DNA from 2 places in the Acidovorax sp. GW835-FHT14B10 genome. Region 2 is predicted to be linked to the other one. Evidence: predicted binding sites of a transcription regulator. Region 2 holds the regulator's gene; the other holds the start of a gene.
The links. The regulator FNR, encoded in region 2, switches genes on or off when oxygen is low (the NO sensors DNR and NnrR bind a similar motif). The targets are predictions, from matches to a motif close to TTGATNNNNATCAA.
Positions count from the first base shown of each region.

Region 1: a site for FNR is predicted at 12,429-12,442, ahead of AC1Q5S_RS02865 (oxygen-binding di-iron domain-containing protein). Genes of this name have one in related genera too.

Region 1 is NZ_JBXAGC010000002.1:185,891-201,582, forward strand. It holds gene AC1Q5S_RS02810 (deoxyguanosinetriphosphate triphosphohydrolase) at 1-783, opposite strand, end outside; gene aroB (3-dehydroquinate synthase) at 841-1,953, opposite strand; gene AC1Q5S_RS02820 (hypothetical protein) at 2,391-3,989, opposite strand; gene AC1Q5S_RS02825 (type IV pilus secretin PilQ) at 4,013-6,112, opposite strand; gene AC1Q5S_RS02830 (pilus assembly protein PilP) at 6,154-6,696, opposite strand; gene AC1Q5S_RS02835 (type IV pilus inner membrane component PilO) at 6,693-7,361, opposite strand; gene AC1Q5S_RS02840 (PilN domain-containing protein) at 7,365-7,985, opposite strand; gene AC1Q5S_RS02845 (pilus assembly protein PilM) at 7,982-9,061, opposite strand; gene AC1Q5S_RS02850 (penicillin-binding protein 1A) at 9,324-11,723, shown strand; gene cyaY (iron donor protein CyaY) at 11,842-12,171, opposite strand; gene lptM (LPS translocon maturation chaperone LptM) at 12,183-12,374, shown strand; gene AC1Q5S_RS02865 (oxygen-binding di-iron domain-containing protein) at 12,499-13,332, shown strand; gene msrQ (protein-methionine-sulfoxide reductase heme-binding subunit MsrQ) at 13,399-14,040, opposite strand; gene msrP (protein-methionine-sulfoxide reductase catalytic subunit MsrP) at 14,086-15,090, opposite strand; gene ccsB (c-type cytochrome biogenesis protein CcsB) at 15,252-15,692, opposite strand, start outside.
Region 2 is NZ_JBXAGC010000006.1:64,709-80,400, reverse strand. It holds gene ccoN (cytochrome-c oxidase, cbb3-type subunit I) at 1-1,232, shown strand, start outside; gene ccoO (cytochrome-c oxidase, cbb3-type subunit II) at 1,251-1,883, shown strand; gene AC1Q5S_RS06725 (cbb3-type cytochrome oxidase subunit 3) at 1,896-2,033, shown strand; gene ccoP (cytochrome-c oxidase, cbb3-type subunit III) at 2,058-2,972, shown strand; gene ccoG (cytochrome c oxidase accessory protein CcoG) at 3,043-4,488, shown strand; gene AC1Q5S_RS06710 (FixH family protein) at 4,563-4,835, shown strand; gene AC1Q5S_RS06705 (hypothetical protein) at 4,892-5,185, shown strand; gene fnr (fumarate/nitrate reduction transcriptional regulator Fnr) at 5,208-5,930, opposite strand; gene hemN (oxygen-independent coproporphyrinogen III oxidase) at 6,121-7,503, shown strand; gene AC1Q5S_RS06690 (sulfite exporter TauE/SafE family protein) at 7,535-8,263, shown strand; partial or broken gene AC1Q5S_RS06685 (phosphohydrolase) at 8,512-8,769, shown strand; gene AC1Q5S_RS06680 (putative bifunctional diguanylate cyclase/phosphodiesterase) at 8,766-11,198, shown strand; gene AC1Q5S_RS06675 (sulfite exporter TauE/SafE family protein) at 11,267-12,082, opposite strand; RNA gene ssrS (6S RNA) at 12,157-12,336, opposite strand; gene AC1Q5S_RS06665 (cell division protein ZapA) at 12,419-12,778, opposite strand; gene AC1Q5S_RS06660 (DUF904 domain-containing protein) at 12,775-12,996, opposite strand; cobalamin riboswitch at 13,033-13,269, shown strand; gene AC1Q5S_RS06655 (TonB-dependent receptor domain-containing protein) at 13,351-15,249, shown strand; gene AC1Q5S_RS06650 (cobyrinic acid a,c-diamide synthase CobB) at 15,262-15,692, shown strand, end outside.

The DNA.
Region 1 (15,692 bases), on a different contig from region 2:
CTGCGCACTGAGCATGCGTCGGATGATTTCATACAGCAGGCGCCGCTCCATCGCAGCACCCACCAGGTGCGGATGTTCGGCCTCGGCCACCCGGCGGTAACGGTCAAACAGCACCACCTCGGCCAATTGCGCCAGTGTGATCAGGCCCGAACGCACACCATCGTCGATGTCGTGCGCGTTGTAGGCAATCTCATCCGCCAGATTGCACAGCTGCGCCTCCAGGCTGGGCTGTTCCTTGCGCAGAAATCGCCCGCCCACCCCCCCCGGTTCAACGGCCTCCAGCCGCAGCGCATTGGCCTGCGAGCAATGCTTGAGCACACCCTCCCGCGTTTCGAAAGTCAGGTTGATGCCATCGTAGTCGGGGTAGCGCTCTTCCAGCTGGTCCACCACCCGCAGGCTCTGCAGATTGTGCTCGAACCCGCCATGGGCCTGCATGCAGCCGTTGAGTGCATCCTGCCCGGCGTGCCCGAAAGGGGTGTGGCCCAGATCGTGGGCCAGCGAAATAGCCTCCACCAGGTCTTCGTTGATGCACAAGGACCGTGCAATCGAACGTCCCAGCTGGGCCACCTCCAGCGAATGCGTGAGCCGCGTGCGAAACAGGTCACCCTCGTGGTTCAGAAAAACCTGGGTTTTGTAAACCAGCCGGCGGAACGCCGACGAGTGCACGATACGGTCGCGGTCGCGCTGGTATTCGGTGCGCGTGGGCGCCGGTGCTTCTGGGTGCCTGCGTCCCCGGGTGTGCGCCGGATCGCAGGCATAGTTTGCCAAGCCTTGACCAAGCATCAAACTGGCCGCAAGGGGAGGATATTCAATGGCATGCAGCCGCCATTTCCATGGCAATCAGGCGCAGCAGGCATCAATCACCTCGCGCACCAGCGCGTCAGGCGCGGCGCGCACGCAAGCCTGGCCCGGCCCGTCGATCAGCACGAAGCGGATTTCGCCCGCCTCGGATTTCTTGTCCACGCGCATCAGCTCCAGGTAGCGGCCGGCATTGTCCCCGGCATCCAGCACCGGCCCGCGCAGGGGTAACCCAGCACGCTGCACCAGCGCTTTCAAGCGCACCGCAAACGCGTCGTCCACCAGGCCCAGCCGGCGCGACAGCTCGGCCGCCATCACCATGCCGGCACCCACCCCCTCGCCATGCAGCCATGCGCCGTAGCCCATGCCCGCTTCGATGGCGTGGCCAAAGGTGTGGCCAAAGTTCAAGATGGCGCGCAGCCCGGCCTCGCGCTCGTCCTGCCCCACCACGTTGGCCTTGATCTCGCAGCTGCGCCGCACCGCATGTGCCAGTGCCATGCGGTCGCGGGCCAGCAGTGCCTCCATGTTTTCTTCCAGCCAGGCCATGAAGTCCATGTCGGCAATTGGCCCGTACTTGATGACCTCGGCCAAGCCGGCGCTGAGCTCGCGCGCAGGCAACGTGTCGAGCGTGGCCAGGTCGCACACCACCAACTGCGGCTGGTAGAACGCACCAATCATGTTCTTGCCCAGCGGATGGTTGATGGCGGTCTTTCCCCCCACTGAAGAATCGACCTGCGCCAGCAGCGTGGTGGGCACCTGTACAAACGGCACACCGCGCATGTAACTGGCGGCGGCAAAGCCCGTCATATCGCCGACGACACCGCCGCCCAGGGCGAACAGCACGGTCTTGCGGTCGCAGCCATGCTGCAGCAGGGCATCAAAAATCAGGTTCAGGGTCTGCCAGTTTTTGTGCTCCTCGCCATCGGGCAGCACCACCACGTGCACCTGAGCGTACTTCGGAGCCAGAGCCACGCGCAAGGCATCGGCATACAGCGGAGCCACGGTGGTGTTGGTGACGATGAGGGCTGCGGCAGCCTTCGGCAGCGCCCCATAGGTGGCCGGCACACCCAGCAGGCCGGCGCCGATCTTGATGCGGTAACTACGATCGGCCAAGTCGATGGCAACAGTTTGTGCGTCAGGGACGGGCAATGACATCGACGCAAAGGCCGGCAACGTGCGCGGCGCGATTACAACGTCTTCGCGCTGCAACGCTGAATTCGGTGAGGTAATGGCAGTGAACATGGTGGGCCTAGTTTAGGGCAGGCGCACCGGTGGCCCGGTTGCGCGCCGATCGAACAAGGGCTTACCCAATGCCTTTAGCGACGGAAGGCCAGTAGCAACGCAACGGGCCAAACGTGAGCAGACCCTGGTCAGTGCGAACGGGTAGCTGCGCCAAGGCCCGTCACCCTCCGTCATAGAGCAGCCGAAAAAGGAAGGCAGCCAAAGGGACTGGCATTCCGACCGATCGGTCACAGCCTAGAAATGCTAGTACTAAACCGACATTCGAAGTACCGCCCGATGAGGGATGGTGCGCATGTCCGATCTACTCATCGCGACGCTACCAGTCACGTTTAACACAAGTATGTAGAAATTTACCTTGGCGTTTGGCAGTCGTTCACTCCATAAGCGGGTGTCAAGAACGAACCGTTTTTGTCATCGCCCTCGACAAACCCTGTAGTGTAGATCTTCTCAACCACGCCTTCAGAACCCGCCACACTGGTTGTCACTTTCACGGCATATACAAGCCAAGTCGCCACATTCATGGGGTACTCCACCTGTATGGTGGCGCGACCATTCGTACCAGTTATTTTATCACCGATAAATGACAGAACTACATCTGCTTTGCGCGGTGAAATTTCGCTATCTCCATCACCGGCAAGAATTTCAGCTGCGTCCAGAAATCCGTTCCGATTCAAGTCTTCATTCGTGCACCAAGTGCGTGGACTAATATATAGACCTTTACCATAGGAACGTAGATCAACACTCGCAGAGATTTGCGCATTGGGCACCGCATTGCCTGCTGCATCCGCTACTGCGATATCAAATTTCTTGATGTAGGTGAGATTGTTCGCACCCTTCGCCAGCTCGTTGTTATCGCCCAAGGTGATTGAAAGTGGCTGGCTGGCCACCGTCATGGTTGCTGTCCTGGAATTTGGACAAGCGCCATTAGCGATCTCAGCATCGGTCAAACCATAACACACGCGAATCCGAACCCCATCCGTAGGGCTGGATCGAGTCCCCGCGATGTATTCAGACAACACCTGACCGCTGGCATCACTATAGACCGTTGCCACACCCGTAGAAATCACTTCACCGCTTCCAAGCCCTGGCTGAACGATTTCGAATCGGGCACGCACATTATGAATCGCTTGGTTAGACGCATTTTGAAAAATTGCCCTTAAACCAGACCGATTTGTGGTGGAGCCTGCCACATTGGGCGAAATGGTGTTGGGCGTTATGGCCAAACTGGCTGCGCTGATTATTCCCACTGCATTAGGAATACCAGTCCCTCCAGGCAGCAATACCTGCACGTCTGGCGCCTGGGAAGTCACGCCCGAAGCAGTCGCCACAATGGTATAGGTACCCGCAGAAACAGGGGCAGCCTGCAATTGAACGGTGACATTGCCGCCGCTATCGGTAGCCACACTTTGTGTGAAACCCAGTGTGCCCCCCAACTTGACAGGTGCCTGCGCGATACCAGTCCCATTAACATCAGTCACTTTGATGGACAACGTGGCCTGACCACCAGGGACCGGCGTAGCAGGGACCAAGGACAAAGCCACTTTGCTTCCCGTAACAGGAATCACTGCTGTCGCAGTTTTATCCCCCATTTTTATTTCCGCTGTAATATCCCTGTTGACCTTATTACTTCCAATAGAAATTTTTCCAAAAGCTTTGCCTGTGGAATCGGAAACAGCCACCACTGGCGTATATACACCAGAATCAACTGAAACCACCAAAGCTGCATTTGCTACCGGATTGTTATTGACATCCAGAGCGGTGACCGTTAATGCGGCCTCGTCCGCGCCAGAATTTGTCAATACATTTTTATCAAACTGATAAATGATGCTCGCCACACTTACAGCTGGGGGCTGCCCGCTAGGTGACGTGCCTGAATTACCACCACCGCCACCGCATGCCACCAATACGGTGACCAATAGCACGGTCAATATTCTGACTGATTTTCTCATTTTTACACCAATAGTGAAATTAACTATCGAACTGGACCGCGGTCAGTAATAACCTTGGGCGTAATAAAAACCAACATTTCACGCTTGGACGATTCTTTCGTTCTGCTCTTGAACAAATTCCCTAAAACAGGAACATCGCCCAGCACTGGAATTTTATTTTCTTGATTGGTATCTTCCATCTCAAAAATACCACCAATCACCACGGTTCCGCCATTTTCAATGAGAATTTGCGTCTTGATGTGCTTGGTATCAATCGCGACGCCCTGGGTTGTAGTTTCACCTCTGCTGTCTTTATTGATATCCAAATCGAGGATGATGCTCCCCTCTGGCGTGATCTGCGGTGTCACTTCCAGTTTCAGCACAGCCTTCTTGAAAGCGAGCGTTGTTGCGCCATTGGGGGCTGTAACAGAATATGGATACTCCGTTCCCTGCTCAATCAAGGCCTTGGTTTGGTCCGCGGTAATGATCCGAGGGCTCGACACAATCTTGCCCTTGCCGTCGGCCTCCATGGCTGAGAGTTCAAGCGTCAAGAATCGATTGGCGGCAGAGTTAAATATGGAAAGTGCAAAACTCCCCACACTGCTGACATTCGACAGACTCGCAGGCAAGTTGACGAAATTCCCATTTGTGTTGGTGATGCCTCCTGCTCCACTGGAGGCCACCGCATTGCTGTAACTGGTGCCAAATGCAATACGATTGTCTCCACCAATTCCGTAGCCGCCATCGCCGCCACGATTGGCGCGCAGGTCCGTACCGCCCAGTCGCACGCCCAGCGATCGACCAAAGGTATCACGGGCCTCCACAATGCGTGCCTCAATCAAAACCTGGCGCACCGCGATGTCTAACGTCGAGAGCAATTGACGCACTTCTTCGAGTTTGCTGGGCGTGTCTGTCACAAACAGTTGGTTTGTGCGGGGCTCTGAAATGGCACTCCCCCGCTCCGTCAAGAATCTCGTGGATGTGCCACCACTACTACCGCCACTTGAACTATTTGTCAGCTGCGTAACCATGTCTGCCGCTTTGGCGTAATTCAGCTGGAAAGCTTGTGTTCTCAGGGGCTCCAGTTTCTGAATGGCCAACGCAGCTTCAAAGTCTTTCTTGGTACGCGCATCGATTTCGTCCTTGGGTGCAATCCACAAGACGGTGCCAGACTTGCGCATGCCCAAGCCCTTGGCATCCATGATGATCTGCAGGGCCTGGTCCCATGGAACATCTTTCAACCGAAGCGTGAGCGCGCCCGTCACGGTGTCGGACGTCACGATGTTGAAATTGGTGAAATCGGCAATCACCTGCAGCAGAGAGCGGACTTCAATGTTTTGGAAATTCAGCGAGAGTTTTTCGCCACTAAAACCAGGCCCTTGGGTCAACTTGGTTAAATCAACCTTCTTTTGGCGAATCTCCACGACAAATTGATTATTGCTTTGGTAGGCGCTGTGCTCCCATTCACCAACGGGCTCTACGACCATGCGCACGCGGTCCCCCTGCTGGGAGGTCGTCACCAATTGAACGGGCGTTCCAAAATCTGTCACGTCAAGGCGCCGACGCAGCCCTTCCGGCAAGGACGAGCGGAGAAAATCGACATTGAGTCCTTTGCCTTGCCGCTGCAGATCTACACCCACCTGACTATTGGCAAGGCTGACAATGATGCGGCCAGAACCATCTGCGCCCCGGCGAAAGTCAACATCCTTCAAAGGAAGCATTTCGCTGCCGCCGCTTGCAGCAAATATCGAGGTAGTGGACTGCTGCGAAGCTGCCACCGAAGTATTAACAGGCAACAGAGAAATAAGCAGTGTCTTGCCTTGCAATTCCGCTTGGTAAGAGGTGGCCTGCTTGAGATTCAGAACCAGTCTAGACCGATCGCCAGATTGTACGACGTTGATGGATTTTAAATTTCCCTGATTCACATCGACAACGGATCGCCCCATTGCATTGGTGGTTCTAGGAAAATCCAGCGCGATGCGGGCTGGTGATTGAATTGCAAAGCCAGTCGGTACCGCAGAGAGTGGCTGCGATAGTTCAACACGAACAACCTCTGCACCACCTTGCATCGTGCCAGTGACAGCTTCGATCGCACTTTGTGCCATGGCAGCCGCTGCAGCCAGCGTGGCCACTACTGCAAACATGGCATTTCGGCAGCTGTTCGTTATCCCGATATTTTTCGTTGTCATTTCTTTCCCTCCTGCAGTTCAAGCGAAGCGGTGCGTTCTATCCAATCTCCCGTGGCGTCTTGAACTATCTCGCGCAAGCTAATTGCCGTTTCGGAAATTTTGATGATTTTTCCATAATTTTGTCCAAGGTAATTTCCCACCCGAACCTGGTACAACAAATTATCTACTTTGAGTAGCGCCGTAGGCGTTCCGGTCTTGTTCAGGCTACCGACCATTGCCATGGCATCCAACGGAAAAGCCTCTAACGGCTCTTTTCTTCGCGCCATTTCAGGAGCAATCAATGTAGCGTTGGAGGCCACTTGCACCGAATCCCGCCGCAGTGCCTGCATGAGTTTCAACTGACTAAACGGTTCGACGCCATTCTCCACCGTGTATGCCTGCGGTTGAAACTGCTTGGGCTCGGAAAGGGGGGTAATGAGCGGCTTGGTGTTGGCGCGCTGATCAGCCATCCATTGGCGCAACTCATCCTCTTCCGTCGAACCGCAACCGCACAGAACGCCAGCACAACATAATAAAATCAGACGGCCGGCCCACATCATTTCTTACCTCCGGCTTTCTTTTGCGCTTGAATTTCCTCAGGATCGAGGTAACGGAAAGTTCGCGCCGTGGCATCCATGGACAGCGTACCGGCTTCCTTACCCGCAGGAGCAATGGAAATATTATTCAAAGTCACGATACGGGACAAATGCGCCACATCCGAAGCGAATGAGCCCATATCATGGTATTTTCCCGTTACCCTGACGGCAATGGGAAGCTCTGCATAATAGTCCCTGACGACGATTTGACCAGGACGAAACAGTTCAAATTGCAAGCTTCGCCCCAACCCTGCCTGGTTGATATCGGACAACAAGGCCGCCATTTCCGCCTTGCTGGGCAATTGCTTTTCAAGTTGAATCACATATTGCTGAATCTGTTCCCGCTGCTTCTTGAGTGCTTCAAGACTAACGGCCTTCACAAGCTTTTTCGTGTAGTCCTCACGGAGTGCAACCTCCTTGCCACGCTCCATCTCCAGCTCCGCCTGATAATCCGTCAACTGCACGAACCAGAGGACAACGGCAACACCGATGGCAATGAATGCACAGAGCAGAATTTTGGGCAAAATGGGCCAAAGCGATGGGTCTTTGGTGTCCAGATTCTTGAACTGTCGCTGAAGATTTCCCTGCAGCGCAGCGAAATCGATCTTTGAGGATTGTTTTTTTGCCATACGTTACTTTCCAGCCGACGCAGCAACAGATGAGCTCGCAGCATCCATGGCCTTTTGGGCTTCACTGGATCTCACAAGCTGAAACCTCAAAGTGAAAGCACCTACACGGCGCTGGTCCCGCGGAGTCAATGCCACAGTGCTGGCCACGATCTCCACCAGTTCCGGCTTCGAAAACCAGGGGGTGTTGTTGGTGAGATTTCGCAGCATTTCCGAAACACGTTCGTTGGATTGCGCCATGCCCTGCATGGAAATGGTCTGGCCATCTTGTTTCATGCTGGTGATGTAGACACCATCCGGCAATTGCCTGACAAGTTCGTTCAGCAAATGCACGGGCAAATTGCGGTCAGACTGCAGGTCTTCCACGGCCTTTTGCCTTGCACGCAGAGAAGCAATTTCCTCTTCAATGGACGCAATTTCCTTGATTTGCCCTTCAAGTACCTTGATTTCTCCTTGAAGAAAACTATTCTTCTCTTGCTGCTCCGTAATCATCACCTGGAACCACCAATAGATAGCCCCAGCGATAACAAGCCCCAGAAGAAACGACGCGAACATCGTTGCCTGAAAAGCCTCGCGCCTGCGTTTACGTGCAGCCTCCCGATGCGGGAGCAAATTGATCAATATCACTGCAGAAACCTCCGCATAGCCAAACCACATGAAGTGAGATACGACGGAGCTTCACGCACCATTTTTTTCAGCCGGACGGAACTTCCAATCTCCATGCCGTCAAACGGATTGACGGCACTGCAAGCAAAACCGGTTTGCTGGGTGACCGCTTCCGTCAAGCCAGGCAGCGGCGCCGAGCCACCCGCCAACATGATGTGATCAACCCGGTTGTGCGGTGTGCTGGTAAAAAAGAATTGCAACGCTCGGCCAATTTCCTGGGCCATGCTCTCCACGAAGGGCCGAAGTACGGCCACTTGATAGTCTTCGGGAAGGTCGCCATTGCGTTTTTTGCTCTCGGCCTCTTCGACGGAAAAACCGTATTGGCGCACGATGAGTTGGGTCAGTTGCGCCCCACCGAAAGCCTGATCGCGGTCGTACAAGACTTCTTCGTTACGGATGACCTGCATGCTCGTCGTGAGCGCACCCACTTCAAACAATGCCACCAGCGCATCGACACCCTTATTGGGCAGTGCTTCGATCAAACGGCCAGCAGCAAGCCTGGAGGCATGCGATTCGATGTCTACGACCACGGGCTTCAACCCCACCGCTTCGGCAAGTCCTTGCCGGTCCTGCACCTTCTCACGCCGCGAGGCAGCAATCAATACATCCACGTCGCCGGGTGCATTTTTGCTGGGGCCGATCACGCAAAAGTCCAGACTGACCTCATCCAGCGAGAAAGGTATGTACTGGTTCGCCTCGGACTCGACCTGGACCTCGAGCTCCTGCTCGGTCATCCCGCCAGGCAGCGTGATCTTCTTGGTGATCACGGCAGATGGAGGCAATGCCAAGGCAACGTTCTTGGTGCGTGTGCCGCTCTTTTTGATGAGCCGGCGCAACGCATCCGCAACCTCATCGAATTTTTCGATGTTACCGTCTGTAATCCACCCTCGTTCCAGCGGCTCAATCGCGCAACGCTCAAGCACCAGGTTACCGGCCTTGTCATGCCCTAGCTCCACCAGCTTGACGCTGGAAGAGCTGATGTCGATACCCAGCAACGGAGCGGACTGGCGACTAAAAAAAGACCCCGTAGAGATCAAGATTGGTCTCCTGTAACTTGCCAACATAAAGCAACAAAACTTAACATTTCACATGAATGCTATCAGTAAGATACTTCAGCAGCAAAGCGTTTTGGCCGCCTGCATTGTTTTGAACGTTGTCAAAAGCAGACGCTTGTTGACCACCCAGTAGTGTCTTGGGTGCGTTCGCGCGCCACCGTGGGTAGCCGTAAGATCATGCGGCCTCCTAAATGACCCCATCGGAAGCCGCCGTTTTTATAATGTCGCTTTCTTCCGGAGCGATATGACGCCGCCGCCCACCCAAAAACAACCCCGCAAACGCGCCGCTTCGACGGACACCCAAAGCTCTGGCTGGCTGCGCTGGATTTTTCGCGCCGCTGTCTGGGCCGGCGGACTCGGCTTGGCGGGTGCGCTGGCCTTGCTTCTGGCCATTGGTGTGGCACTCGCCATGGCCTACCCGAATCTTCCCGACGTGTCCGAACTTGCCGACTACAGACCCAAGCTGCCGCTGCGGGTCTACTCGTCGGAGGGCGCATTGCTGGGGGAGTTCGGTGACGAGCGCCGCAACCTGACGCCCATCGGGGAAATTCCCACCGTTATGAAAGATGCTGTGCTGGCCATCGAAGACACCCGGTTCTTCCAGCACGGTGGCGTTGATTACAAAGGCATGCTGCGTGCAGTCCTTGCCAACCTGGGACGCGTCAAAAGCCAGGGCGCATCGACCATCACAATGCAAGTGGCGCGCAATGTTTATCTCTCATCTGAAAAAACATTTACGCGGAAAATTTACGAAATATTGCTGACATTCAAACTCGAACATTTGCTCACAAAAGACCAGATTCTCGAGATTTATATGAATCAGATTTACCTGGGCAATCGTGCCTATGGATTTGCTGCTGCATCCGAGGCCTATTTCGGCAAACCGCTCAAATCGGTTTCCATTGCAGAAGCGGCGATGCTGGCAGGCCTGCCCAAGGCGCCTTCTGCGTACAACCCCATCAGCAATCCCAAGCGCGCCCGGGCGCGCCAGCTCTACATCATTGAACGGATGGAAGAGAACGGCTTCATCACGGCCCAGGACGCCATGGTCGCAAAGAAGGAAGAAGTCAAGATCCGATCAGGGCAGGACAACACCCGTGTCCATGCCGAATATGTCGCCGAGATGGTGCGGCAGCTGATCTTCAGCCAGTACGGCAATGAGGCGTACAGCCGCGGGCTGAACGTGTACACCACGCTGAACGCAGCCAACCAGGATGCCGCCTACGCGGCCCTGCGGCGTGGCATCATGGACTATGAACGACGCCAGCAGTACCGCGGCCCAGAACAATTCGTCGATCTCCCCAAAGCCCCGGAGGATGTGGAGGACGCGATTGACGAAGCGCTGGCCAGCCATCCGGACAATGGCGATGTCATGTCTGCCGTGGTGCTGGAGTCCACCGCACGCAAGATTGTGGCAGCGCGCGCCAATGGCGACACACTGGAGATCACGGGCGATGGGCTCAAGCCTGCGCAGTCCGGTCTGAGCGACAAAGCGCCACCCAACATCAGGATTCGGCGTGGTGCTGTCATCCGCGTTGTCAAGACACCCAAGAACGCCTGGGAAATCACCCAATTGCCCGAGGTGGAAGGCGCCCTGGTTGCGCTGGATCCGCGCAGTGGCGCCATCAGGGCGCTGGTGGGAGGGTTTGACTTTGACAAGAACAAGTTCAACCACGCAGCGCAGGCCTGGCGCCAGCCAGGGTCCAGCTTCAAGCCATTCATCTACTCCGCGGCACTGGAGAAGGGCTTCACTCCGGCCACCGTCATCAATGACGCCCCGCTCTTTTTTGATGCAGGCGTGACCGGTGGCCAGCCCTGGGAGCCCAAGAACTACGACGGCAAATACGATGGGCCCATGACCATGCGCACGGGCCTTGCAAAATCCAAGAACATGGTTTCCATCCGCATCTTGCAGGCGGTGGGCCCCAAGACGGCGCAGGATTGGGTGACCCGGTTCGGATTCGAGGCAGACAAGCACCCCGCCTACCTGACCATGGCATTGGGTGCGGGCTCGGTCACTCCGTTGCAGATGGCATCTGCCTATTCGGTATTTGCCAATGGTGGCTACCGCGTCAACCCTTGGCTGATCACGCGCGTGACCGACCACAAAGGTCGCGTCATTTCCGAAAACCCGGCTCCCGCTGCCAGCGAACTGCCACGCGCCATTGATGCAAGAAATGCCTTCATCATGGACAACCTGCTGCAGGAGGTCGCGCGCTCAGGAACTGCCGCCAGAGCGCAGGCCACCCTGAAACGGCCCGACTTGCATGGCAAGACCGGTACCACCAATGACTCGGTGGATGCCTGGTTCGCGGGCTATCAGCCCACCCTGACCGCAGTGACCTGGATCGGCTACGACAAACCCCGTAACCTGGGCAGCCGCGAAACCGGGGGCGGGCTGAGCTTGCCGGTGTGGATCAACTTCATGGAACAGGCCCTCAAGGGGGTGCCCGTCATGGAAACCACGGTGCCCCCCGGCGTGGTGAATGTGGGCGGCGAGTGGTTCTACGAAGAATTCGCGCGCAACGCAGGCGTTGGGAAAGTGGGACTGGAAAACCAGTCCTCCGCTCCATCGACGCTGACACCCCAGGCACCGCCCCCTCCCGAAGAACGCGGCCGTATCCTCGATCTGTTTCGCAACTGATCCGCTGCAGGGGCGGTCCTGTGGTATCCGCAAAGCGGGCGCCGCAGGCGCAATGCATGCACTGGGTTTTGCCAACGCAAGGCTGCCTGCGCTCGCACCCCTTCCAGCGCCGCGCGGGTCAGGTGTGGAATCGCAAAGATGCTCCAGACTGGCGCTCGGCGTCTTGGCTCAGCTGTTGAAAGAATTCACCGGCGCCTTTGGTGTCTTGCCAGGCGACCCCATCGAACCGGTAGTGGTATCCGCCCGACTTTGCCGCCATCCACACTTCATGCAGTGGTTTTTGCAGATTGATGATGATCTGGCTGCGGTTGGGAAATGTCAGGGTCACCATGCCGCCAGTGCGCTGGCTGTCCACATCAGCATCGCCATCGTCATTGATGCGATCGCAACTGCGCTCCACGGCAAGCAGCAGTTTCTCGGCCTGGTCCAGGAATTCAAGGTCGGTCATTACAATTACGCATGGTGAAAGTTTTCCAAATTTTAGTCAGGACCTTTGCCCTTGCTGCCAGTGCGGCGGCATTGGTGGGCTGTGGGCAGCGCGGCCCCTTGTATCTCCCCGCTGCACCCGAGGCAACACAACGGGCCACCTTGCCAGAAACACTCTCCCCTTTGGAGACAGCACCCGCAGCACCCGCATCCGCGCCCCGGTAACTGCACCGCCGGAGGTGGCCGGCAACCAGGTGACAAAGGTCAAGAAATTAAGGCTTGATTTTTATCAAGCATTGAAAACATGGGTAATCGTACAGTCGGCGTTTTATCGCACCGCAGTATCGACATGGCCCAGGAACTCTATCGCGACAAGAATCACGCCTGCCTCATGTTCACCGACCTCATCGAAGAAGATGGGCAAGCGGTCCAGGCCAACCAATTCCTGATCGTTGACGACGACACGGGCGCCATTATCGACCCAGGTGGCAACCTGGCTTTCAATGAGCTGTTCATGGGGATGTCCAAGCATTTTCCCCCCGGCAAACTCTCGTACATCATTGCCTCACACGCCGATCCGGACATCATTGCCTCGCTGGACCGCTGGATGAGCACCACCCAGGCATCCCTGGTGATTTCACGCGTATGGGAGCGGTTTGCCCCGCATTTCACAAAGGTGGGCAAGACCGAAAACCGCGTGATCGGCGTGCCGGACGGGGGCGGCCACCTGCCTTTGGGCCGCCATGAGCTGGTGCTGTTGCCAGCACACTTCATGCACTCCGAGGGCAACTTCCATTTCTACGATCCGGTCAGCCGCATCCTGTTCACCGGCGACCTCGGGGTGTCGATGATGTCCGGAGCCGAGGCACGCATTCCTGTGACGGATCTGGGACCGCACATCCCGCGCATGGAAGGTTTTCACCGCCGCTACATGGTGTCCAACAAGATCCTGCGGCTGTGGGTGCGCATGGCGCGCCAGCTGGACATCGCCATGCTGGTCCCCCAGCATGGCGCACCCATCATGGGCAAGAAGGCGATCAACGATTTTCTGGACTGGATCGAAAACCTCATGTGCGGCATCGACCTGTTTGATGATCGTGCCTACCAGATCCCGACCGCCTCCATCGACCCCGTGAGCAGGCAACTGCGGCCAGCGCTGCGGGCCGTCAACGCCTCAGGATAAGATTTCGGGGGAAATAGGCTCTGGCGTTTACACAATCAACGCCGATAGCTATAAATAATATAGCGATCAAGGTATCGAAGCAGCCTTGCCCTGCCCCGCCGGCCGCGATGCCCCGGCGGCCACGCGCCGCCACAGGCGCCAGCCCAGCAGCACCGCGAGGATGGCGCCATAGAGGGCGACTTCCGCAAAGTCGTTCTTGCCGGCGCGCATCCAGAAAAAATGCAGGATCGCCAATCCGGCCACCCCATGCACCGCCCGGTGCAGGGCCTGCCAGCGGCGCCCTCCCAGTGCCCGAATGGCCCGGTTGAACGAGGTTGCCGCCAACAATGTAAGCAGGCAAAACGCCAGGAAGCCCACCAGGATGAAGGGGCGTTTGGCAATATCGCGGGTGATTTCAGCCAGATCAAAACCCATGTCGAACCAGCTGTAGCTCAACAGGTGCAGCAGCGCGTAGAAATACACAAACAGCCCCAGCATGCGCCGAAAGCGGGCCAGTTGCGGGCTGGCGGTCACCACGCGCAGCGGCGTCACGGCCAGCACAAGGCACAGAGCCCGCAAGGTCCAGTCGCCGGTGGCGCGGACCAAGGCCTCGGCGGGATTGGCACCCAGTTGGTCCGTGGCTGCGGCGTACACCAGCCACGACAGGGGCAGCAGGCACAGCACGAACAGCACCGGCTTTGCCGCCGGATGGAGCAGGAGTTTTTTCATGGCACGACGGACCGAAAGCTCGCCAGGGGGAGCAACAGCGCTGGATCAGTAAAACTTCTGGAGATCCATGCCGGCGTAGAGCTGCCCCACCTGGGCCTCGTAGCCGTTGAACATCAGGGTCTTGCGCTTCTTGGCGAACAGGCCGTCTTCGCCAATGCGGCGCTCGGTGGCCTGGCTCCAGCGCGGGTGATCCACGTTGGGGTTCACGTTGGAATAGAACCCGTATTCCTGCCGGGCCGCCTTGTTCCAGGCCGTTCCCGGCTCTTTCTCGACAAAGCGGATCTTGACGATGCTCTTGGCACTCTTGAACCCGTATTTCCACGGTACCACCAGGCGCACCGGCGCACCGTTCTGGTTGGGCAACACTTCCCCATACATGCCGAAGGCCAGCAGGGTGAGCGGGTGCATGGCCTCATCCATGCGCAGACCCTCCACATACGGCCAGTCAAGCACGCGCGAGCCCACATAAGGCATCGTGGCCTTGTCGGCCAGCGTCACGAACTCCACATACTTGGCGCTGCCCTGCGGTTCCACGCGCTTGATCAGCTCGATCAGCGAGTAACCCACCCAGGGGATGACCATGGACCAGCCCTCCACGCAACGCAGGCGATAGATACGTTCTTCCTGCGCGCTGAGCTTGAGCAGGTCTTCGATACCGTACTTGCCGGGCTTCCTGACCAGGCCTTCCACCTCGACCGTCCAGGGCGCGGTTTTGAGGGTGTGTGCGTTGCGGGCAGGATCGCCCTTGTCGGTGCCGAACTCGTAGAAGTTGTTGTAGCTGCTCGCGTCCTTGTAGTCGGTGAGTTTCTCCATCGAGACAGCCCCCGCCACGGCCGATCTGGCACCCGCCAGCGCCGCCAGCTTGCCAGGGCGTGCGGCCTGGGCCGGTTGTGCCATGGCCTCGCGGCCTGTCCAGGACGCCAAGGCTGCCCCGGCAGCACCGCCCGCCATGAGCTTGAGCATCTGGCGGCGATCTTCGTACACCGAACGCGGGGTGATTTCGGAGGAATGCGGGTGGTTGAAACCCGAATCGCGCGATGGGATCAGCATGGAAAGCTCCGGTTGTTCTTGGGTGGGACAGTTGAGCGATAGAGCACAACAACCGCCAGTTCGTTCCCTGGATCGCCCAGGTTACACCCAAGACGCAATGGTTGCAGGCCTGGCCCCGCAAGCCCGATGCCCCACCACACCACCATCACACCACCACGCAATCAGAGCGTGCCGTAGCTGTGCAGGCCGCTCAGGAACATGTTCACCCCCAGAAACGCAAAGGTGGTCACTACCAGCCCGACCAGCGCCCACCAGGCCGACACGGTGCCGCGCAGCCCTTTCATCAGGCGCATGTGCAGCCAGGCGGCGTAGTTGAGCCAGACGATCAGCGCCCAGGTTTCCTTGGGGTCCCAGCTCCAGTAGCCACCCCAGGCCTCGGCGGCCCACAGGGCACCCAGCACGGTGGCAATGGTGAAAAAGGCGAACCCCACCGCAATGGACTTGTACATCACATCGTCCAGGATTTCGAACGATGGCAGCCGTGCCGCAATGCGCTTGCGCCCCAGCAGAATGCCCGCCACGACGAGGGCGGAGATGCCGAAATACACCATCCAGTAGCTGCCGCCGGTCTCGGCAGCGCCTTGGCGGAACACGATGGGCTC
Region 2 (15,692 bases):
TTGGTGGTTGCGGGCTGTTTGCCACCAGCTATTACGTGGTGCAGCGCACCTGTCAGGCGCGGCTGTTCGCGCCAGGCTTGGCGGCGTTCACGTTCTGGGCCTGGCAACTGGTGATTGTGGCGGCGGCGATCAGCTTGCCACTGGGCTACACCCAGGGCAAGGAATATGCCGAGCTGGAATGGCCGATTGACATCCTGATTGCGGTGACCTGGGTGTCCTATGCCATCGTGTTCTTTGGCACGGTCGGCACGCGCAAGGTCAAGCACATCTATGTGGCCAACTGGTTCTTCGGCGCCTTCATCCTGGCCGTGGCCTTGCTGCACATCGTCAACAGCGCGGCCATTCCCGCTGGCTTCATGAAGAGCTACTCGGCCTACGCGGGCGTGCAGGACGCCATGGTGCAATGGTGGTACGGCCACAATGCCGTGGGCTTTTTCCTGACCACGGGCTTCCTGGGCATGATGTATTACTTCATTCCCAAGCAGGCGGGCCGTCCGGTGTACAGCTACCGCCTGTCCATCGTGCACTTCTGGGCACTGATCTTCACGTACATGTGGGCCGGCCCACACCACCTGCACTACACCGCGCTGCCCGACTGGACGCAGTCGGTGGGCATGGTGTTCTCGCTGATTCTGCTGGCCCCCAGCTGGGGCGGCATGATCAACGGCATCATGACCCTGTCGGGTGCCTGGCACAAGCTGCGTGACGACCCCATCCTGCGTTTCCTGATCGTGTCGCTGTCGTTCTACGGCATGTCCACGTTCGAAGGCCCGATGATGTCCATCAAGACCGTCAATGCCCTGAGCCACTACACCGACTGGACCGTGGGCCATGTGCATTCCGGCGCGCTGGGCTGGGTGGGCCTGATCACCATGGGCTCGCTCTACTACATGGTTCCCCGTCTGTTCGGCCGGGAAAAGATGCATTCCATCAGGGCGATCGAGCTGCACTTCTGGATGGCCACCATCGGCATCGTGCTGTACATCGCCGCCATGTGGATTGCCGGCGTGATGCAGGGCCTGATGTGGCGCGCCATCAACCCGGACGGCACCCTGACCTACACCTTCGTTGAAAGCGTGAAGGCCACCTATCCGTTCTATGTCATCCGCGTCGCCGGTGGCCTGCTGTACCTGGGCGGCATGACCGTCATGGCCTGGAATGTGTGGGCGACCGCTATTTCTGGTCGCTCTGTCAAGGTGGCCATTCCCGCCGTGAACGCTGCGCACGCCTGAGCCCGAAGGAGCCCATTCATGTCTGATAACAACCAAAATGCTTCTGGCGGCTTCTCCCACGAGAAGGTGGAAACCAGCAATTTCCTGATGATCGTGCTGATCCTGCTGGTGATCGCGATTGGCGGCCTGGTGGAAATCGTTCCCCTGTTCTTCCAGAAATCCACCACCGAGGCGGTGACCGGCGTGCAGCCCTACTCGGCACTGCAACTGATGGGGCGTGATGTATACATCCGCGAGGGTTGCTACAACTGCCACTCGCAGATGATCCGTCCGTTTCGCGCCGAAACCCTGCGTTATGGCCATTACTCCGTGGCCGGTGAGTTCGTGTACGACCATCCATTCCAGTGGGGTAGCAAGCGCACGGGCCCCGATCTGCATCGCGTGGGTGGCAAGTACAGCGACGAATGGCATCGCATTCACCTGAACAATCCGCGTGACGTGGTGCCCGAATCCAACATGCCTGCGTACCCATGGCTGGAGAAAAATGCCATTGATCCAGCCGATGTGGCGCCGCGCATGAAGGCCTTGCGGACCGTGGGCGTGCCTTACACCGACGAGCAGATCGCAGCGTCTGCCGCCGACGTGAAGGGCAAGACCGAAATCGATGCCTTGGTGGCTTATCTGCAAGTCATGGGCCGCGCGCTCAAGTGAAGGAGATTCGCCATGGACATCACGACCATGCGCATCGTCGCCACATTGGCATCGATGGCCTGTTTTATTGGCATCTGGGTCTGGGCCTACAGGGGCCGCAACAAGTCCCGGTTTGATGAGGCAGCCCGGCTGCCCTTCGAGCAAGATTGACCTTCACCAGAACGAGAACACCCCATGAGTGACTTCACCAGCAATTTCTGGTCGGTCTTTGTGACCACGCTGACCTTGGTCGGCATCATTGCCTGCGGCATTCTGCTTTGGATGGCGGGCCGCAAGAAGGTTATGGCCACGGCCGAAAACACCACTGGCCACGTTTGGGACGAGGACCTGGTCGAAATGAACAACCCCCTGCCGCGCTGGTGGGTGTGGCTGTTCGTCATCACCATCGTCTTCGGCCTGGGCTATCTGGCTGCCTATCCCGGTCTTGGCACCTTTACGGGCAAGCTGAACTGGACGCAAAAGGGTGAATACGAGGCTGAAATGGCCAAGGCCAAGACGGAAATCGAGCCGCTGTATGCGCGTTTTGCCTCCATGAAGCCTGAAGACGTGGCCGTGGATCCGCAGGCCCATGCCATCGGCGAGCGCTTGTTCATGAACAACTGCGCCCAGTGCCATGGTTCCGATGCCCGCGGCAGCAAGGGATTTCCCAACCTGGCAGATGCTGACTGGCTGCATGGTGGCACCCCCGAAAAGATCCGTGAAACGCTGGAGAAGGGGCGCATCGGCAATATGCCCCCCATGGCTGCCGCAGTGGGTTCACCGGAAGACGTGCGCAATCTGTCGCACTATGTGCTGAGCCTGTCCGGCAGCCCGCATGATTCGTTGCGGGCATCGCTGGGCAAGACCAAGTTCGTGGCGTGCGCTGCCTGCCACGGCAACGACGGCAAGGGTAACCAGGCTTTGGGCGCCCCCAACCTCACGGACGATATCTGGTTGCATGGATGGGGCGAAGCGGCCATCACTGCCATGATCAACAATGGCAAGGTGAACGAGATGCCCGCACAGGCTGACAAGCTGACCGAGGCACAAATCGGGGTGCTGGCATCGTATGTGTGGGGCTTGTCCAACAAGCCTGCCGCAGCCCGATGAACTCGGAGTGGCTCCAGTTCCGACTGGGGCTGCTTTGAAGTGCTAGTTATCCGCTTCCATAGTCCGCACCATGAAATCATCCGACAAGGCGCCGCGCAAGGTCATTCCCATCGCGGCGGCCACACCCGAGCCGTCGGTGGAGGGTGAACTTGTCTCCCTTTACGAGGCCCAGAAAAAAGTTTACCCACGATCGATCAGTGGGTTCTTTGCGCGTTGGCGTTGGGTCATGGTGTTTCTCACGCAGCTCGTTTTCTATGGGTTGCCCTGGCTGGAGTGGGGCCAGCGCCAAATGGTGCTGTTTGACCTTGGTGCCCGTCGGTTCTATATTTTTGGGCTGGTTCTGTACCCACAGGATTTCATCTATCTCACGGGGTTGCTGATTATTTCAGCGCTCTCGCTGTTTCTGTTCACTGCGGTTGCGGGTCGTCTGTGGTGTGGTTTTGCCTGTCCACAGACGGTCTATACCGAGATGTTCATGTGGATAGAGCACAAGATCGAAGGCGACCGCAGTGCACGTCTGCGATTGGATGCCGGTCCCTGGACCTTTGAGAAGATTCGCAAGAAGTTTCTGAAGCAGACGGTCTGGGTTGCTGTTTCCCTCTGGACGGGTTTCACTTTTGTCGGGTATTTCGTGCCGATTCGGGAGCTGGGTCCCGAGTTGTTGGCTTTTGCTGGTACCTGGCAGATTTTCTGGGTGTTTTTCTACAGCTTGGCCACTTATGGCAACGCCGGCTTCCTTCGGGAGCAGGTTTGCAAATACATGTGCCCCTATGCGCGTTTCCAGAGCGCAATGTTCGATCGCGATACCCTCATCGTGACCTATGACGAAGCCCGCGGCGAGCCGCGCGGGCCCAGGGTCAAGACGGTGGACTACAAGGCCAAGGGTCTGGGCGAATGCATCGACTGCACCTTGTGTGTACAGGTGTGTCCCGTGGGCATCGACATCCGCAAGGGTTTGCAATATGAATGCATTGGCTGCGGTCTTTGCGTGGATGCCTGCAATACCGTGATGGACAAGATGCATTACCCCAGAGGGTTGATACGGTATTCAACCCAGAATGGTGTTCTGCATCGCTGGACTCAGTCGCAAATCTGGCGACATGTCTTGCGTCCTCGCGTGCTCATCTACACCGCGGTTCTGGTGGCTTTGTGCGTGGGCATGCTGGCGAGCCTGACCACGCGTACCCCCCTGAAGGTGGACATCGTGCGTGACCGTGCCGCCTTGTCCCGCATTGTTGCGGGAGGCAAGCTTGAAAATGTCTATCGACTGCAGATCATGAATGCCACAGAGGCTGCGCAGCGCTACCGCATTACTGCGAGCGGGCTGGATGGCATGGAAGTGGCGTCAGAGCAGGAGGTTGACATTGGTGCCGCAGAATCCCGTTGGGTAGCGGTGCGGCTGCAGATCCCGTATGGATCTGCGGCCCCTGGTTCCCATGCGATTCATTTCGACATATCTGCACTGGAAAGCAGCGGCAAGGTGAGTGAGAAATCCATATTCCTGGTGCCACGCTGAGTCAATTGAATGAAGGTCACGCTGGGCGCTGCATGGCGTCTTGTGGTCTGTATGCTGATACCTGAGGAGTTTTCATGCCAACCAGCCCCGTTATTACTCCCGAACCCCGGCCATGGTGGAAGTTTGGGCATGTCTGGCTGGTGATTGCCGGACCGGTCATTGTGGTGATTGCCGGCTTCATTACGTTGTGGCTTGCCATGAGTCGGCCGGACCCCGTCGTCGAGGAGGACTATTACCGCAAGGGGATGGAGATCAACCAGACGCTGGCACAGCCAGAGAAAAGCTTGGCCCCTGCGCTCAAGGGCCGCAACCATGCGGCAACACCTGCCGTAGATCAGCCTCGCTGAACCAGAGTCCAACTGGTCGCATGCACACGCCCTCCGCAACCCCAAGGAAACACACGATGTGGACACAACGCCTGATGTGGATTGCCTGGCCCGCTTTTCTGGTGGCCGGGATCCTGGAAATGCTGGTTTTCGCCATGGTGGATCCACAGGATCTTCATTGGTTCGGTCAACCATTGACACTGTCTCGCCAGGGGGTCTATACCCTTGCGTTCTTTGCGTTCTGGACCATTACCATGGCTGCCAGCGCGCTGACGACGCTGCTCTCCATGTCCCCCTTTGAACTCAACCGCTGCCCCGTGCCTCCGGATGCTCGACCGGGCGATTGTCGCAAGGCATCGTCATGCCCGTGACGGTTAAATACCTGAACAGCGATCAGTGACAAGCCTGCTGGTTGTTGACAATGCGCTTGAGTGCATCGGTGTCCAGAATGCGGACATGGCGTTGTTTGACTTCCACCGTGCCATCTTCCACAAACTTCGAGAACGTGCGGCTGACCGTCTCCAGCTTGAGTCCAAGGTAGCTGCCGATCTCTTCCCGTGTCATTCGCAATACCAGTTCGGACTGCGAGAACCCACGGGCATGCAGGCGTTGCACCAGGTTGAGCAGGAACGCAGCCAGGCGCTCTTCTGCGCGCATGCTGCCCAGCAAAAGCATCACGCCGTGTTCACGAACGATTTCCCGGCTCATGATCTTGTGAACGTGGTGTTGCAGCGCCGTGACTTCGCGCGATAGTTCTTCGATGCGATCAAAGGGCATGACACACACTTCGGCATCTTCGAGGGCGACTGCGTCACAGGTGTGATGGTCGTTGACGATGCCATCGAGTCCAATGATTTCACCCGCCATCTGAAAGCCTGTGACCTGGTCGCGCCCATCTTCGGTAGCGACGCAGGTCTTGAAAAACCCGGTGCGAATGGCATAGAGAGAAGTAAACGACTCTCCATTGCGAAAGAGAGTACCTCCCCGCTTGATTTTTCGCCGCACTGCCACGATATCGTCAATGCGTTGCAACTGCTGCTCGTTCAGGCCTACGGGCATGCACAGTTCTCGCAGGTTACAGTTGGAGCAGGCGACTTTGATGGATTGCGGGTTCATGGGCACTGGGACCTGGACAGGTCAGGGTAATTGGCTTGTATCTGCTGGGACTCCATTGTCCCGCAGTGCACGCGTGGTGGCTGACTTGAATCAAATTGTCCCTCCTGTGCCCATTCGTCTTCTTGATTAAAGTCAAGGACGTGGATCAAAGGGTACGGCACAGTATCAATGCACGCAAGGATATTTTCCCATGACCTCTGTTACCCCAGAACTTCTGCGCCGTTTTGACATACCAGGACCGCGCTATACCTCCTACCCCACGGCTGACCGGTTTGTGGAGGCTTTTGGGCAAGAGGACTATGTCTTGGCGCTGTCACAGCGCCGGCTTGGCGCTACGGCCATGGCACTGCCTCTGTCGCTGTATGTCCACATTCCGTTTTGCGAATCGTTGTGCTACTACTGTGCCTGCAACAAGATCATCACCAAGCACCATGACCGTGCCGACGTGTATTTGCGCTACCTCAGCCGCGAGATTGATCTGCACACGGCCCACTGCGGCACCGGACAGGTGGTCAGCCAGTTGCACCTCGGGGGCGGCACGCCGACCTTCCTTTCGGATGACGGACTGCGCCAGCTCATGGCAACGCTGCGGCGCAGTTTCACCTTTGCGCCGGGTGGTGAGTATTCCATCGAGGTGGATCCTCGCACGGTCACTTCGGATCGGCTGGCGGTGCTGGCGGAACTGGGCTTCAATCGATTGAGCTTCGGTGTGCAGGATTTTGATGCCGAGGTTCAGAAGGCGGTGCACCGCATTCAGCCCGCAGAGCAGGTGTTTGCGCTGGTGGAAGCGTCTCGTGCGCTGGGCTTTGAGTCGGTCAATGTGGATTTGATTTACGGGCTGCCGCGCCAGACCCCCGAGTCGTTTGATCGCACGCTGGCACAGGTGGCCCAATTGCGCCCCGACCGAATCGCTTTGTATGCCTACGCCCATTTGCCCGATCGTTTCAAGCCGCAGCGGCGCATCATCTCGACAGAATTGCCCGCTGCATCAGCCAAGGTGACCATGCTTTCGCGTTCGCTGGACGCCTTTATTGATGCCGGTTACGTCTATGTAGGCATGGACCACTTTGCCTTGCCTACGGATGCGTTGGCGGTCGCCAAGCGGCAGGGGCGCCTGCACCGCAATTTTCAGGGCTACAGCACCCAGCCCGACTGCGATCTCATCGGCCTGGGCGTATCCGCGATCGGCCGGGTGGGCGCGACCTACAGCCAGAACGCCAAGTCGCTGGAGGAGTACTACGACCATCTGGATCAGGGGCGGTTGCCCGTGGTGCGAGGGTTGGCGCTGAATCGTGATGACCTGGTGCGCAGGGCCGTCATCATGGCGCTGATGTGCCAGGGGGAGGTCTTGTTTGAGCCCATGGATCAAGCTTGGCTCATTGATTTTCGGAGGTATTTCGCGCCGGAACTGGAGCAGTTGGAGTCAATGGCCGAGCAGGGGCTCGTTGCGTTGACTGCCGAGGGCGTCAAGGTAACGCCCATGGGCTGGTTCTTTGTGCGCGGCATCGCCATGGTGTTTGACCGCTATTTGCAGGCTGACCGCAATCGGGCCCGGTTTTCGCGCATCATCTGATACCCATCATTCGAGCTGTGCCCCGGTCTTCATGCTTGCACCCCTTGCCGTAACGGCTTTGCTCATGGGGCTCGCTGGCGGGCCCCATTGCTTGGCCATGTGCTCCGCGCCTTGCAGTGCGATCATCGGCCAGGAGGCGGTGTGCTCGCAAGCGGGCAGCCCCGTCTCTCAGCCGGTTCAGTGGTTTCCCAAAGGTGGAACCTCTCGCCGGCTGTTCGCGTTTCACTTCGGGCGTCTGGCGGGCTATGCCGGGGCGGGCGCCCTGGCAGCGCTGGCCATGGACAGTCTGGCATGGGTGACCCAGCAAACCATGGCCTTGAGTCCGGTATGGACCCTGATGCATGTGGCGGTCATGGCCTGGGGTTTGATGATGATGGTGCAGGCGCGACAGCCTGCGTGGGTAGAGCAGGCCGGGCGCACGGCCTGGCGCCGCGTGCAACCCTTTGTCCGTGCGCCGGGTGGACTGCTGGTGGCGGGCGGGCTTTGGGCACTCATGCCATGCGGATTGCTTTATTCGGCCCTGCTGGTGGCAGCGCTCAGCGGTAGCGTGTTGCAGGGCGCTGTCACCATGGTGTTTTTTGGCGTGGGGAGTGGATTGTGGCTGGTGGGTGGACCCTGGCTGTGGGGGCGGCTGCGTTCACGCATCAACGCGGTGCGAGCCAGTTGGGGCACCCGGCTGGCGGGTGCGCTGCTGGTCGGGGTGGCGGGATGGGCATTGTGGATGGATCTGGTTTACAAACCCTCTCTCTGGTGCCGATAATTTCAGTGGGAAGTACCTTGGGGTCACTCTGGCGGGTGGTGTCACGCCAGAACTTCATTGTTGGGATTGCGGTGCGCAATGGCCTGGGTGGCGGCGATAATCCTTGTAACCAAGGGTGGTGCGCATGTCGCCATGTTTCTCCATGCATGCCGTGAAACTCCGTGAATTCTTTCCTTTTTATTGAGACCGGCCAGCTTCGCATCGGCATGTATGTCCAGCCCGGCGTGGGCTGGATGCATCACGCATTCAACGACCGTTACGGCGTCGTCGTGTCGGTCAATTCGACCAGACCGCTGAGGCCCAAGGTCATCGTTCATGATGCCCGGGTGCCCAAGGACGAAGCCCCCGTGCTGGACCTTGAGGCCATGCCCTCGCTGGCTATACGGCGCAACCTGAAGCCTGCGCAGTTGCCGCGCGATGCGCTCGACTATCTGTCTCCGCGCCAGCGGATCTGCTATTTCTTTGAGCGCGCTGTAGATCCTGGTCCTGACGAGGTGCACGCATGAACCCGCTACCACCGCAGTCTTGGCTGGATGGCCTGCAGGAAGCGGTGTGGCTCGTGGATGGCGGCAGCTTGAGCATCGTCCAATCGAACAAGGCGGCAGAGCGACTGGTGGGCATGTCCGGGGAGGACATGGTCGGCAAGGCGGTGACAAGCCTGGCGGCAACACCCCAGGACTGTGCATTCTGGTCCGAGCCATTGGCCACTCTTGCGAAAGGCATTCACTCCCACACCAGCGTATGGCGGGCCGATGGTGTGCTGGTTCCGGTCGATCGGCGTGTGACCTGTGTACAGCACGACGGCGCTCCAGCGGTTTTGATGCTGACGATGCTGGACCGCAGTGCCCAGGAGGCTGCCCAGCAGGAACTGGAGACCCTGCTGTCGGAATTGCGTTCCACCCTGGATTCCGCAGCCGATGGCATGCTGGTGTGTGGGCTTGACGGAGGCGTGCGCGCCTTCAACCAGCGGCTGGCGCACATCTGGAGCATCCCCCGCGAACTGCTGTTGCAGCGCAATGACACGGCGGTGCATGAGCACCTGGCCTCCCGGGTGGTGGATCGCAAGCACTACCAGGAACGTCTGAGTGCCATTGAGCGCGATCCGCTGCTGGAGAGCACCGACATCTTCCAGTTGTACGGCGGCATGACGGTGGAGCGTCGCGTTGTTCCGCAGCTTCACCAGGGCCACCCCGTGGGGCGCGTGTATTCCTTTCGGGATATCACCCGGCAGGCCGAAGCGCAGGCCAGCTTGCGCCTGGCGGCGCGGGTTTTCGATGCCAGCCTGGATGCCATTTTCATTGCAGACAGCAGGCATCATCTGATGCGCATGAACCGGGGTTGCGAGCGACTGCTGGGCCCTTGCGCAGCCGCTTTGGAGGGTTGCATGGCAGCGTCCCTGTTCGGCAGTGGTTCGGATGCCTCCTTCATGGAGCAGGTGCAGGCGGGTTGGGAAAGCGATGGTTTCTGGGAGGGTGAGCTCTGGCTGCCCCGTGACAATGGTGCTTACTGTGCCGTGCATCTGTCGTGGGTTGCCTTGCGCGATGACGATGGCCGGCTGATGCAGAGCATTGGTTTCATGCGAGACCTGACGCAGCAGCACGCGGCCAAAAAACGCATCGAGGAACTGGCGTACAGCGATGTCCTGACCGGTTTGCCCAATCGGCTGCTTCTTTCGCAGAGGGTGGAAACCGCTATCCAGGGCGCTCGCGCCAGCGATACGGGCTTTGCCATCCTTTTCCTGGACCTGGACCGGTTCAAGATCATCAATGACTCGCTCGGCCATCACTTCGGTGATCGCGTATTGCAACTGGTCGCCGAGCGTCTGCAGGCTTGCCTGCGGCAGACGGACATGCTGTGCCGGCTTGGTGGCGATGAGTTCGTGATTTACCTGCATGGCGCCGACGCTGTCGTGGCCGAAAGCGTGGTGCGCCGGATGCTGGAGGGCATGCTGAGCCCCTTCTTGCTGGATGGCATGGGCTTTTCCATCCAGTGCAGCATTGGCATGGCGCTGTATCCGCAGGACGGCACCACCCTGGACGAACTCATCAAGCAGGCCGATACGGCCATGTACCGCGTCAAGGAGCGGGGGCGTGGCAGCTATGGCTTCTACCAACCGCAGATGAACGCCAACCTGCTGTCGCGCATGAAGCTGGAGCACGCCATGCGCCAGGCGCTGGGCGAGCAGCGGATGGCCGTGCACTATCAGCCCCAGGTGAACCTCGCTACCGGCCGGATCGTCGGCGCGGAAGCACTCATCCGATGGACCGACCCCGAGTTTGGCGTGGTATCTCCCGCGCAGTTCGTGCCGTTGGCGGAGGAGTCGGGCTATATCGTGACGCTGGGGGCGTGGGTCATGGAGCAGGCCGTGCGGGAGGCGGCGCAGTGGATGCACGAGGGCATGCCCATTGTGGTGTCCGTCAATGTGTCTGCGCTGGAGTTTCGCCAGGCCGGTTTCGTCGAGCGCCTGACGCGCCTGCTGGCTGTGCACCAGTTGCCGCCGACCTTGCTGGAGCTGGAACTGACCGAAACCATCCTGCTGCAGGACGCGCAGGAAATGGAACTGCGATTGTTCTCACTGGCCGCGCTGGGTGTGGTCCTGGCCATTGACGATTTCGGCACGGGCTACTCCAGCCTGGCCTATCTGAAGAAGCTGCCCATCGACAAGCTCAAGATCGACCAATCCTTCGTGCGGGGACTGCCGGAGGATGACGGCGACCGCGCCATTGTCAGCGCCATCGTCAGCATGGGGCATGCGCTGCATATCGAAGTGGTGGCCGAGGGCGTGGAAACCGTTGGACAACGTGCCATGCTGCAGCAGCTGCAGTGCGGGCACTTTCAGGGATTCCTGTGCTCACCGGGCTTGCCAGGCGCCGAGTTCCGTCAATTGCTGTTCAACTCCAGCCACGGGCTGGCGCAGTTTGCACCGGTCGAATAATCGGGGTTCACCGGTGGTGCCAGCGGTGGGTGGCTCGCTGACCTTGTTGGTATCGGAGGGGCGTCGTCTCAGAAAGCCGCCACACCCTTCCAGAGCATGTAGGCCGCCAGCATCAGCAGCAGGCTGGCAAAAACACGTTTGAGTTGTTTCACCGGCAGCTGGTGCGCCGCCCGCGCACCCAAGGGTGCGGTCAGCACACTGCAGGTGGCAATGACGGCCAGTGCAGGCAACCAGATGTAGCCCAGCGAGCCAGATGGCAGGCCTGCCACAGACTGACCGCCCACCGCATACCCCACCACATTCGCCAGGGCAATGGGAAAACCCAGCGCGGCGCTGGTGGCAACGGCGTTGTGAATGGCCACGTTGCACCATGTCATGAACGGCACGCTGACAAAACCACCGCCTGCGCCCACCAGGCCAGACAGAAAACCAATCACCCCCCCGGCCGCCAGTTGTCCGCCGGTTCCCGGCATCTGCCGGGACGGCGCAGGCTTCTTGTTCCGAAACATCTGAAAGGCCGAGAAGCTCACGAAAAGCCCAAAGAAGATCGCAAGAAACGCCCCCTTGAGCAACGCAAAAACGCCCAGGCTCGCCACCAGCCCGCCGATCACGATGCCTGGTGCCAGCCTTCGCACGATGTCCCAGCGCACGGCACCTCGCTTGTGGTGTGCGCGAACGCTGGAAACGGAGGTGAACATGATGGTGGCCATGGAGGTGGCAATGGCCATCTTGACCGCCAGGTCGGGGGTCACTTGCTGGTGACCCAGGATGTAGGTCATGAAAGGCACCAGCAGCATGCCGCCGCCAATGCCGAGCAGGCCTGCCAGAAAGCCGGTGCCCAGACCGAGGATTGCGAGTTCAACAACCAGAAGGGGTTCGAGCATCATGCCAAGAAGTCCGGGGGTACTGAATGTGCCGCATCTGCGCAGGGGGTGCCTGCGCCGACGGGAGAGCAAAGAGGGTGTCTGCAAGTGCCACCGGACCGGCATCCTGAACCGGGGGTTCAGGTGGGCGAGGGCAGCCAGGCGTTGGGTTCATCTGACGCGAGATGATCACGCTCACCGGGCGATGTACCAAGCCCGTGCTCAGTGAGCATTGGTTCAAGGAAATATAAAGCCCGGCAGCACCGCAGACGCCTCTATTGTAGGCGTTGACCGCTCGGACTGCAGGTACTGCCCGATGCCAAGGTGGCAACAGAGGGCGCGCTGCACGCCCGTTCCTCAGAGCAGGCGCCCGTCTTCGCCCAGGGCGCCATCCAGGCGCTGCACGAGTGCCTGCAGCCGCAGGGCATCCGCGCTTGCGTTGAAGGGCTGGCTGGCGGGTTCGCTGGGGTGGGGCAGGGCGGCTGGATGAATGTGCGCAGCCGCCAGGTCGGCAGCTTCCCGGTCGGCGATATCAAATGCCAGGTTCAGCGCCGCCAGCACGGCAATGCGTTCGCGTGCCCGCACCTTGCCGGCATCGCGGATGCGCGTCATGGCGGTGTCCACGCGCTCCACCGCTTCCAGCAATCGCGACTCGTGCCCCTCGGGGCAGGACAGCAGATAACTTTGCTGCAGTATCTGCACCTCGATTTGCTTCATTCGGCGTCCTTGGGAGGGGGAGATGGGGGCAGGCGTTCGAGCAATGCATCCACCCGGGCGCGGGCGGCGCTCAGGCGCGATTTGAGGGAGTCGCGCTCCTGCGTGAGGACCGACACTTGGCTTGCCAGCAGGGCATTGGTGCGTTGAAGTTCCGCGTGGCGCAAGAGCAGGCGTTCAACGCGGTCGGCGATCTGGTCGATGGTGGAGGGAGCTTCCATACAGCCCGCAATTGTAGAGGGGTGCACCTGGAATGCCCTTAAAATCACGCCGTTGGTGCTCGCGGTGTGGTTCACATACCGCAGTTCAACGGGAAGCAGGGAGGTTGCACCAGCCATGGTGTGCCCAGCCTGCGCTGCCCCCGCAACGGTCAGCGGACGAATCACTTGATTCCCTCTCCATTCACAAGCCACTGGGCGCCTTGAACAAGCACCTGGGAAGGCATTGGAGGGCGTTCCGCCAGCCCGGATACCGGCCAACACGGTGGTTTCGCGCGCCTTTGGAGGCGTGCAAGGCCTTGTCTCCCACATGCTGGCGGGGAAGCCGGCTCGGGTAGTTTGTTGACGATGATTCCTATGAAAATCCGTACCCCTCGTGCGCGCCGTGTTGCGCCGCTGTGCCTGCGCCCCTGTGTGCTGGCGGTCCTGTCTTGCGTGTCCGCCCATGCGGTGCAGGCGCAGCCGCTCGCAGCGCCCGTACTGGTGGCGCAAAACGCACGCATGCCTTCGCTGCAAGACACGGTGGTGACCGCCACGCGCACCGAGCAGCCCCTGGCCGATCTGGTGGCCGACGTGTCGATCGTGGACCGTGAAACCATTGAAGCCAGCGGTGCCACGGGCCTGGCCGACGTGCTGGCGCGCCTGCCGGGCATCGAGATTTCGCGCAATGGCGGCGTGGGCAATGCCAGCAACGTTTTTCTGCGGGGAGCCGAATCGCGCTTCACGGCGGTCTATATCGACGGCGTGCGCATTGATTCTCAATCCACGGGTGGTGCGCAGTGGGAACAGATTCCGCTGTCGCAGATCGACCGCATCGAAGTGCTGCGCGGCCCTGCCGCTGCGGTGTATGGTTCCGACGCCATTGGCGGCGTGATCCAGCTTTTCACCCGCCGGGGCGAAGGACCCGCCAGGCCCTACGTGGGCGTGGGCGTGGGCAGCCAGGGCACCCGCAAGATCGAGGCCGGTGTGAGCGGCGCGGCCGGACAAGAGGGGGCGTTCGATTACTCGCTGGGCATTGCGCGCGAAATCAGTGATGGCTTTGACGCCAAGGTCAGCGGTTCCCACAACCCCGACCGCGACAACTACCGCAGCACCTCGGGCAACGCCCGGCTGGGTTTTCGCATCGACGCGCGGCACCGCCTGGACGCCACGCTGCTGGCCAGCCGCCTGAACTCGGGTTATGACAATGTGTCCTACAAAGCGGCCCGGCCCGTCGATGACCGCAACCTGAGCCGCTTGCGCACGGCAGGCCTCACCTGGGCGGCGCAATGGTCGGATGCCTACAGCATGCGCGTGTCGGTCACCGATTCGGCCAGCCGCTACGAAACCACGCCATCGCCTTACCTCACCGAGACAAAGCTGCGCGGCTATCTCTGGCAGAACGATTTCCGCTGGGGAGCCCATCGCTTCAGCGCCGCCCTGGAGCGCCGTGAGGACGCGTTGCAGAACGCTCCCATCGACAGCAGCCGGTCGCAGGATGCGCTGGCGCTGGGCTATGGCTACAACGCCGGTCGCCATACCCTGCAGCTCAATGTTCGCCATGACTCCGACAGCGAGTTCGGCGGCAAGGACACCGGCAGTGCGTCCTACGGCTATGCCTTCGCTCCGCACTGGCGCGCCACGGCATCCGTGGGCACGGCTTTCCGGGTGCCCACCTTGTACCACCGCTTCAGCGAATACGGCGTGGCCACGCTGCAGCCTGAAAGCAGCCGCAACGCCGAGCTGGGCCTGCGCTATGCGCAAGACCGCAGCAGCTTCTCGGTGGTGGCTTACCGCAACCGGGTCTCCAACCTGATCTCGTTTGTCGGTGCAGGCACTTGTGCATCGGCTTTCGGTTGCTATGCCAACACCGCCCGCGCGCAGTACGAGGGAGTGACGTTTGCCGGGTCGTACCAGCTGTCGGGTGTGCAACTGCATGGCTCGCTCGACCTGCAGAATCCACGCGACCTGGGCAGCGGCAAGCAGCTGGCCCGCCGCGCCAAGCGCCATGCCACCGTGGGCGCCGATACGCGCATCGCCGACTGGACGCTGGGCGCCGAGGTGCAAGCCTCCGGGCAGCGTTTTGACACCGTGGCCAACACCCAGGTGCTGGGCGGCTACGCCCTGGTCAACCTCTACGCCAGCACCCGCATCGCCCGCGACTACACCCTGCTGGCCCGCGTCGACAACCTGGCCGACAAGGACTACCAGTTGGCCCGCACCTACGCCACGCCCGGCCGCACGCTGTATGTCGGCGTGAAGTGGGCGCCTCAGTAAGTGCAGGTTGCCATGTCTGCCTTTGCCCGTTGCCCCGCGCTCCTGATCGCCGCCCCCGCCTCGGGCCAGGGCAAGACCACGGTAACTGCCGCCCTGGCGCGGCTGTACACGCGCAAGGGCCTGAAAGTGCGCGTCTTCAAGTGCGGGCCGGATTTTCTCGACCCGCACTGGCACCAGCTCGCCAGCGGTGCGCCGGTGCACCAGCTCGACCTGTGGATGACCGGCGCGGCTGACTGCACCCAGCGCCTGCACGCAGCGGCGCAGGAGGCCGACCTTCTCCTCATCGAGGGCGTGATGGGCCTGTTCGACGGCGATCCCAGCGCCGCCGACCTGGCTGAGCGCTTCGGCGTGCCGGTGCTGGCGGTGGTGGACGCCTCCGCCATGGCCGGCACCTTTGGTGCACTGGCGTTTGGCCTGCAGCACTATCGCCCAGGCCTGCCCTG